Linked DNA regions of Parafrankia discariae. The protein of the gene in region 1 interacts with the protein of each later gene in a pairwise test. Links are inferred from orthologs where the notes say so. Each region holds a gene or a part of one and is shown on either strand. Other genes may lie near its edges.

The links. The genes of interacting proteins can lie anywhere in the genome.
Region 2: the proteins of rlmN (region 1) and ftsZ interact in binary tests that used the Escherichia coli proteins (3 or more experiments, as listed by UniProt). The link is inferred for Parafrankia discariae from one-to-one orthologs.

What each region holds. Positions count from the first base shown.
Region 1 is NZ_KB891241.1:106,028-111,767, reverse strand. The notes cover bases 2,756-5,676. They hold rlmN (23S rRNA (adenine(2503)-C(2))-methyltransferase RlmN), read right to left. Parts: upstream 4,835-5,676; coding sequence 3,677-4,834; downstream 2,756-3,676. Other genes in these bases: B056_RS0124910 (phosphatidate cytidylyltransferase), read right to left, coding at 4,886-5,676; B056_RS0124920 (alpha/beta hydrolase family esterase), read right to left, coding at 2,756-3,674. Outside these bases: B056_RS0124930 (M50 family metallopeptidase), read right to left, coding at 1-657; dxr (1-deoxy-D-xylulose-5-phosphate reductoisomerase), read right to left, coding at 657-1,907; more of B056_RS0124920, read right to left, coding at 2,277-2,755; more of B056_RS0124910, read right to left, coding at 5,677-5,740.
Region 2 is NZ_KB891102.1:255,829-258,673, forward strand. It holds ftsZ (cell division protein FtsZ), read right to left. Parts: upstream 2,315-2,845; coding sequence 686-2,314; downstream 1-685. Other genes in the region: B056_RS0101065 (YggS family pyridoxal phosphate enzyme), read right to left, coding at 1-8; pgeF (peptidoglycan editing factor PgeF), read right to left, coding at 5-679; murC (UDP-N-acetylmuramate--L-alanine ligase), read left to right, coding at 2,621-2,845. UniProt on the Escherichia coli protein: Essential cell division protein that forms a contractile ring structure (Z ring) at the future cell division site. The regulation of the ring assembly controls the timing and the location of cell division.

The DNA.
Region 1 (5,740 bases):
CGGGTCCTTGCCGGCCAGGCCGGTCGCGCGGTCGCGCAGCACCTGGACCAGGTCCGGCCGCAGCGTGACGTCCGCGCCGTCGCGGGACACCACGAGCACCGCCGGGCCCGACCCGTGATCGCGCACGAGCCGGGTGAACCTGTCCCAGGTGGTGACGGCCACACCGTCGAAGCTCACCACCCGGTCGCCGACCCGCAGCCCGGCTGCCGCCGCCGGCCCCGGGCCGGTGCAGGCGGACGTCGTCGCCACACAGCTCGTGTGCCCGATCTTCGTCTCGCTCGTCTGGGTGGTGCCGAGAGTGACCAGCACACCGTAGATCAGCACGATCGCGATGACGAAGTGCACGAACGACCCGGCCGACATCACCACCAGCCGGGCGTGCGCCCGCGCCTTGTAGAAGGCACGGGGCTCGTCCGCCGGGTCGATCTCCTCGAGGGAGGTCATTCCCTCGATCTTGACGAACCCACCGGCGGGGATGGCCTTGATGCCGTACTCGGTCTCCCCGCGCTGCTTCGACCACAGGGTGGGGCCGAAGCCGACGAAGAACCGGGACGCCTTCATCCCGAAGTAGCGGGCGGTGACGAAGTGCCCCGCCTCGTGCAGGACGACCGAGACGAACAGGGCCAGGACGAAGGCGACGATGCCCAGAGTTGCCATCAACCATGTCCTCCGGCCGCCACGGGATGCCCACCGGCCCGCTCGATCAGGCGGTTCGCGGCGGCGCGGGCCTCACGCTCGACGGCGAACACCTCGTCCAGCGTCGGACGGGCGATCACCTCGTGTGCCTGCACCACCTCGGCCACCAGGTCGACGATACGGACGAACGGCAGCTGCCCGGCGAGGAAGGCCGCGACGGCCTCCTCGTTCGCCGCGTTGAACACGGCCGGCGCGGTGCCGCCGAGGCGGCCCGCCGTCCGGGCGAGGTCGACCGCGGGGAAGGCGACGGTGTCCAGCGGCTCGAAGGTCAGCGACTGGGGCCGGGTCCAGTCCATCGGCGGCTGGGCCAGCGGCACCCGGTCCGGCCAGCCCAGGGCCAGCGCGATCGGGAGCCGCATGTCCGGCGGCGACACCTGGGCGATGGTCGACCCGTCGTTGAACTCGACCATCGAGTGGACCAGCGACTGCGGATGGACGACGACGTCGATGTCGTCGTACGGCACACCGAAGAACAGGTGGGCCTCGATCAGCTCCAGGCCCTTGTTCATCAGTGTCGCCGAGTTGATCGTGACCAGCGGCCCCATCGCCCAGGTCGGATGGGCCAGTGCCTGCTCCCGGGTGACCCCGGCCAGTTCGTCCCTGCTCCGGCCACGGAAGGGCCCGCCGCTGGCGGTCAGCACCAGCTTGTGGACTTCCTCACGCCGGCCCCCGCGCAGGCACTGCGCGAGCGCCGAGTGCTCGGAATCCACCGGGACGAGCCGGTCCGGGTTGCCGCCGAGCGCGTCGAGCACCAGCGGACCACCCGCGACCAGCGACTCCTTGTTCGCCAGCCCCACCGTCGCGCCGGCCTTGAGAGCCGCCAGCGTCGGCGCGAGCCCGACCGAGCCGGACACCCCGTTGAGGACGATGTCCGCCGGCCAGGACGCGATCTCGACGGCCGCGTCCGGCCCCGCGAGGATCTTCGGGACGGCGAACTCGCCACGGCGGTAGCCGCGCTTGGACGCCTCCGCGAAGAACGCGAGCTGAAGGTCCTGCGCCGACGAGGCCGCGGCCACACCGACCGCCTCGACCCCCAGGTCGAGCGCCTGCGCCGCCAGCAGGTCGACCCGCGACCCGCCTCCCATCAGCGCCACCACCCGGAACCTGTCCGGGTTGCGGCGTACGACATCTATCGCCTGAGTCCCGATCGAGCCGGTGGACCCGAGCAGAACAACCTCACGTTGGACCGAAGCCTCCGCCACGCCGCCTATTCTCGCAGGCCCTTCGGCGCTTCGACCGAGGCCTGTTCGGTTCCTGACAGGTGAGGCCCGAAGGTGCGCAATGGGTGTAGCCGTGCCTACGAATGGTCAACATCCGGAGCACCCCGGTGTGACCTGTCCGTCCCTGTCCGCGCCCATCGCCGGCTACTCGTTCACCGGGTGTGACCTGTGGGTTCATTCCCCGGCCCGGTCTCAGCGGAACCATCACCGGGTGCGATGTGCCCGTCGGTGCCCTCGTCCACCGCCCGCGGAACCATCACCGGGCGTGTCGCGCCCGTCGGTGCCCACGCCCGCCGCCCACGGCGCCAGTGCCGGGGGCGGGGGGCCGCCGGACCCCCGCCCGCTACCCACGGGCGGGGGCTATCCGCCGCCCGCGGGCGCCTCGCCGGTCGGTGTCGCGCTCGCGGTCGGGCCGGGCGGCACCGACGGTGCCGGGGCGGGATCGTCACTCGCCCCGGTCGGCGTGGGCTCGGGCTGGTCACCGGGCGCCGCCGAGGCGGACGGGGTGGCCGAGGGAGCCCCCGCCGGCGGCTGGGTCGTCGCCGTGGCGCCGCCCGCGCCCGCGCCGCCCGCCGCGGGCGCGCCGCCGCCCGAGGTCCCGCCGGTCACCGTCCGGCCGTCCGCCGGGTGGCCGCTGAAGAAGGCCAGTGCCACGACGGTCGCGCTCAGGTTCGTCACCGTGCCGCCCAGCTCGGGTCGCGGCGCCGCGCCCGGCCAGGTGTGCCCGCCGCCCTGCATCGCCAGGGCGCCGACGTCCTTGCCCGCCGGGCAGGTCGTCCAGGCGGTCCGTGCGACATGGGTGAAGTCCTGCGCCGTCGAGTGCTCGCCGCCGCAGCCGAGGGCGCGGGCGTACCGGTCGGTACGGGCCTCCACCGGCTGGGCGACCAGCCCGTCGTAGGGCGCGGTACGGGCCTGGCCCCCACCGTTCCACGGCGCGATCCGGTCCTCGGTGCCGTGCAGCTCCAGCAGGCTGGCCCGCGGCGCGGCACAGCCGTCCGGCAGCCGGCTCGACGCGACCGTGACCACCGCGGCGAAGCGGTCGGGCAGCGCGCAGGCCAGCGCGAGAACCATGTCGGCACCGTCGGAGAAGCCGCTGGCGAAGACCCGTTTCGGGTCCAGGCACATCCGGCCGGTCAGGTCGTTGAGCAGCGCGCCGACGAAGAGGACGTCATCGGGGCCCACCTTCGCCAAGCGGGTGAAGTTCCACCGGTTCGACGCCCCGACCGGGGTGGCGACGGCGTAGCCGGCCCGGGTACCGCTGTCCGCCATCTGGGTGTACTGCTCGAGTTCCTGGGCGGGCTGCCCGTAGCCGTGCAGGTTCAGCACCAGCGGCAGCGCGGCACCCGCCCCGCCGCCCTGCGGCACGGCCAGCAGGAACTGGCGGTCGACGTCGCCGACGTGCACGGTCTCGGTGGTGACGCCCGCTGGCAGGCTGCTGCCGGTCTCGCAGCCGCTGCGCGGAGGCGGCGGGACGGTCGGTGCCGCCACGGCGGCGGGCCCGCCGGAGGCCCCGCCCACTCCGCCCAGCGCGGACGCGACCGGCGACGAGGAGCCGGTCTCCTCCCCGGGATCCTGCGACATCGCGTACCACACTAGGAGCAGGAGCACCCCCGCCGCCGCGGTCAGCGGCAGCCACAGCGTGTTCGCCGGGCGCGACCCGTACCGCAGCGCGCTGGACCGGGCCAGCCCCTGCCGGGCGGTACCGCCCCCGGCCCGCCCGTGGCTGCGCCGGCGCCCGGCGGAGTTCCCCGTCGCCACGACTACCGACCTGCCCGCGAACGCACCGGGGGCTCCGCGGCGAGCTGCCCGCAGGCGGCGGCGATCTCCCGGCCCCGGGTGTCCCGGACGGTGGCCGCCACCCCGCGGGCCCGCAGGCGGTCCACGAAGACGCGCTGGCCGCGCGGGGCGCTCGCCTGCCAGGACGAGCCGCCCGTCGGGTTGAGCGGGATGAGGTTCACGTGCGCGAGCTGGCCGACCAGCAGGGCGGCCAGCGCGTCCGCGCGCTCGGGCGAGTCGTTGACCCCGTCGATCAGGGCGTACTCGATGCTCACCCGCCGGCCCGTCACCCGGGCGTACTCCCAGGCGGCGGCGAGCACCTCGGCCACCGGCCAGCGGGTGTTGATCGGGACGAGCTGGTCGCGCAGCTCGTCGTCCGGCGCGTGCAGGGACACGGCGAGGGTCACCGGCAGCCCCTCACCGGCGAGCCGGCGGATCGCCGGGACCAGGCCCACCGTGCTGACCGTGAGCCCACGGGCGGACAGGCCGAGCCCGTCGGGCGCCGGATCGATGAGACGGTGCAGGGCGGCGAGGAGGGCGGCGTAGTTCGCCAGCGGCTCCCCCATGCCCATGAACACCACGTTCGACAGCCTGCCGGGGCCACCGGGCAGGCCACCCTCGGCCGTCGTGCGGGCCGCCATCGTTCGAGCCGCGTCCACCACCTGTTCGACGATCTCGGCGGTCGAGAGGTTGCGGGTCAGCCCACCCTGGCCCGTCGCGCAGAACGGGCATCCCATGCCGCAGCCCGCCTGGCTCGAGACGCAGACCGTCGCCCGCTGCGGGTAACGCATCAGCACCGACTCGATCTTGGCGCCGTCGACGGTGCGCCAGACGGTCTTGCGGGTCTGGCCGTCGTCGCAGTCGAGGGCGGTGGCCGGCGTGAGCAGCCGCGGCAGCATCGCCTCGACGAGCGCCGGCCGGACCGTGGCCGGCAGGTCCGTCATCAGGTCGGCGTCGTCGGCGCGAAGGTGGCGGGTGAAGTAGTGGCGGGCCAGCTGGTCGGCGCGGAACGCCGGCAGGCCCAGTGACACGGCCACGGCCCGCCGCTCGTCCCGGGAGAGGTCCGCGAGGTGGCGCGGCGGCCTGGACCGCCCTGACACCAGTGGCAGGAGGTTTCCGGATTCGGCGGTCGTGGCTGTCATGGCCAGTCCAGTCTGCCAGGAGCCCCGGGCACGCGACGAACCGGTGATCGGTCAGCCGAGGAACGCGGTGATGAGCAGCCAGGCGACGGGCGCCGTGCACAGCAGTGAATCCAGCCGGTCCATGAGGCCGCCGTGGCCGGGCAGCAGGTTGCCCATGTCCTTGATGCCGATGTCCCGTTTGAGCAACGACTCGCCGAGGTCGCCCACGGTCGCCGTGCAGGCGACGGCGACGCCGAGCAGCGCGCCCTGCCAGATCTCGGCGCCCAGCGGCCAGGCCATCAGCACGCTGGCGACGACGACGCAGCCCACCACCGATCCGGCGAAACCCTCCCAGGACTTCCCGGGCGACACACTGGGCGCGAGCTTGTGCCGGCCGCCCGAGAGCACACCCGCGGTGTAGCCGCCGATGTCGCTGGCCACGACGGTCCCGAGGAACGCGATGGTGCGCCAGTGGCCGTCCGGGGCGGAGGTGAGCAGGGTGGCGAACCCGGCAGGGAAGCCGACGTACGCGGAGGTGAACGCGCAGGCCGCGGCATCTCGCAGCCGTGCCTGACGCCCGCTGCCGGGCCGCCCGCCGCCGGCCGGGTCACGCACCGCGCGGACGGCGAGGGCGGCCAGGGTCGTGCCCGCGAGCGCGAGCACGAGGCCGTTGGTGCCGGCCGTGTACGCGGCCACGGGCATCGCGATCGCCCCGGCGGCCAGCGGGACGAGCGGCACGCTCATCCCCGCGACGTGCAGCGCGCGCACTACCTCGTAGGTGCCGACCGCCACGGCGGCGCTGACCACGGCGACCCAGATCGGATACAGCGTGAACAGCGGGACGAGGATGACCGCGCCCAGCACGACCCCGACGGCGATCGCCGCGGGCAGATCGCGCCCGGCCCGGATCACCCGCCGCCCGTTCCC
Region 2 (2,845 bases), on another replicon or contig:
CCGGTCACGGCAGCCAGGCGACGCCGGCGAACCGCCCGGTCCGCCCGTCGCGGCGGTAGGAGTAGAGATCACCGGACTCGGCACTGCAACGATCAGAGACCACAACACGGCCCACACCCGCCGCCGCCAGCTGGGCGCGCAGCCCGGCCCGGAGATCCAGCGCCGGGGTGCCCGAGCGGGTCCACGACCCGCTGCCCGGAACCTGCCGCTGGACGTCGGCGCGCATCTGGGCGGGCACCTCGTAGCACCGCCCACAGATCGCCGGGCCCAGCGTGACGTCGATCGACGCGCGGTCGGCCCCGAGCTCGTCGAAGATCTCCAACGTGGCCGTCAGCACACCCGCCGCCATGCCCTGGCGGCCGGCGTGCGCGACGCCCACCGCCGCCGGCGACTCGAAGATCACCGGCACGCAGTCGGCCACCAGCACCGCGAGCGCGACGCCGGTCGTGTCGGTGACCATGGCGTCGGCCTCGGGCTGCGGCCCGGGTGCCCGCACCAGGCTCACCCGGGCCCCGTGCACCTGCCGCATGAACTGGACCGGCCGGCCGACCCGGGACACGAGCAGCCGCCGGTTCGCCTCGACCGCCTCCGGGTCATCACCCACGTGGTCACCGAGGTTGAGCCCCGCGTACGGCGGCGCGCTCGTGCCGCCGTCACGCGAGGTCACCAGGAGGGGCACCGCCGCCTACTTGAGGAAGTCGGGGACGTCCAGCTCGTCGTCGTCGGCCACCGGGCGGACGGGGCGGCGCGGCGGGTAGGTCGGACGCGGGCCGGGACGGGCCGGGTCCGGGCCGCGGCCGGCCTGCGGCGGGGCGCCGCCGACCGGAGCGGCTCCGGGCCCGCCCGGGACCCCGTTGGGAGCGGCCCCGCCGGGCCCGAGCCCGGTGCGGGGCAGGCCCTGCGCCGAGGCCGCGTGGGCCGGAGCGCCGTGCCCGGGAGCCTGGTGGCTGGGAGCCGGATGGCCGCCGCCCTGGATGCCGGCAGCCGGCGCGGAACGGGCGTAGCCGCCCTCCCCGGCCTGGTCCGGGTGCTCCCGACGGGGCGGCCCACCCATGGGCCGCTGGTCGCCGGCGGAGCTCACCGCCGGCGCGCCGGCCTGGCTCGGGGCGCGGTCGTCGGGCAGCGGATCCGGCACGTAGTGGCCGACCTGCTGGCTCGTCGGCGGCAGGTAGGTCGAGTGGGTCGGCGCGGGCCGCGGCGGTGCCGGCACGTTCGGGATCGGCGGCAGCGCCGTGGTGCTCGGTGCGCCGCCCGGGCCCGGCTGGGCCGCCGGCTGGCCGGGGGCCCCCGGCTGGGGCGGGCCACCGGCCGCACCACCCGGCCCCGGTGGCCGGCGCTGGGTGGCGAGCGTGCGGGTCCGCCGGTCCTGCACGGTGTCGAACCCGGCGGCGATCACGGTGACCCGCACCTCGTCGCCGAGGGCGTCGTCGATGACCGCACCGAAGATGATGTTCGCCTCGGGATGGGCCGCGTCGGCGACCAGCTCGGCCGCGGCGTTGATCTCGAACAGCCCGAGATCGGACCCGCCGGAGATGTTCAGCAGGACGCCCTGTGCGCCGTCCATGCTGGCCTCCAGCAGGGGGGAGGCGATGGCCTGCTCGGCGGCGACCGTGGCCCGGTCGTCGCCCCGCGCCCGGCCGATGCCCATCAGGGCACTGCCGGCGTGCGACATGACCGTCTTGACGTCGGCGAAGTCGAGGTTGATCAGACCAGGGGTGGTGATCAGGTCGGTGATGCCCTGGACACCGGAGAGCAGCACCTGGTCTGCGCTGCGGAAGGCGTCCAGGACGCTGATGTCGCGATCGGTCATCGCGAGAAGGCGGTCGTTCGGGATGACGATGAGGGTGTCGACCTCATTGCGGAGGGTGTCGATGCCCGTGTCGGCCTGGGTCGCGCGGCGGCGGCCCTCGAAGGTGAACGGACGCGTCACCACGCCGATCGTCAGCGCGCCGAGTGAGCGGGCCACGTTGGCGACGACGGGAGCACCACCGGTGCCGGTGCCACCGCCCTCACCCGCGGTCACGAAGACCATGTCGGCCCCCTTGAGGACCTCCTCGATCTCCTCGCGGTGATCCTCGGCGGCCTGGCGGCCGACCTCCGGGTCGGCACCGGCCCCCAGGCCACGGGTGAGTTCACGGCCGACGTCGAGCTTGACGTCGGCGTCGCTCATCAACAGCGCCTGGGCGTCGGTGTTGATGGCGATGAACTCGACACCCTTCAGCCCGACTTCGATCATCCGGTTGACGGCGTTTACGCCGCCTCCGCCTATCCCGACGACCTTGATGACCGCGAGATAGTTCTGGGGGGCTGCCATGCGGTGTCGGTCCTCCAGCGGCGTCGGTGGGCGAGCAGGGGGGCTCCCCGGCTCCGTTAGCCCGCGGCCTTACGACCGATTGGAGCGGGGAAGCAGCCGAGCAGCCTCAACCTTCACCGTCAGCTAGACGGTTACAGTTATGTCAACTTCCGACTGTGGATCGGACAGTAGGCACGGCTTCGTCGGTGGTCAAGGACGCTGGCGGCGCGTCACACGGATGGGATTCGCGTCCCGTTCGTCACACCGGTCCCGGCTCGCCCGGGGCAGCTCCGCAAAGGCCCTGCCCGGTGGTGTGTACTGCGTGGCGTGACCGGTCCGCACTCCGACGACGCTCCGGCCGCTCCGGCCGCTCCGACCGCCCGCGCCGCCGCGTCGCCGCCCGTCGTCCCCGACCCCCGCGACCGCCCCAGGCAGCCCCGGCGGGTCCACTTCCTCGGCATCGGCGGCGCCGGACTGTCACCGCTCGCCCAGATCCACCTGGCCGCCGGCGGCCAGGTCTCCGGCAGCGACCAGGAGGACTCACCGCGGGTC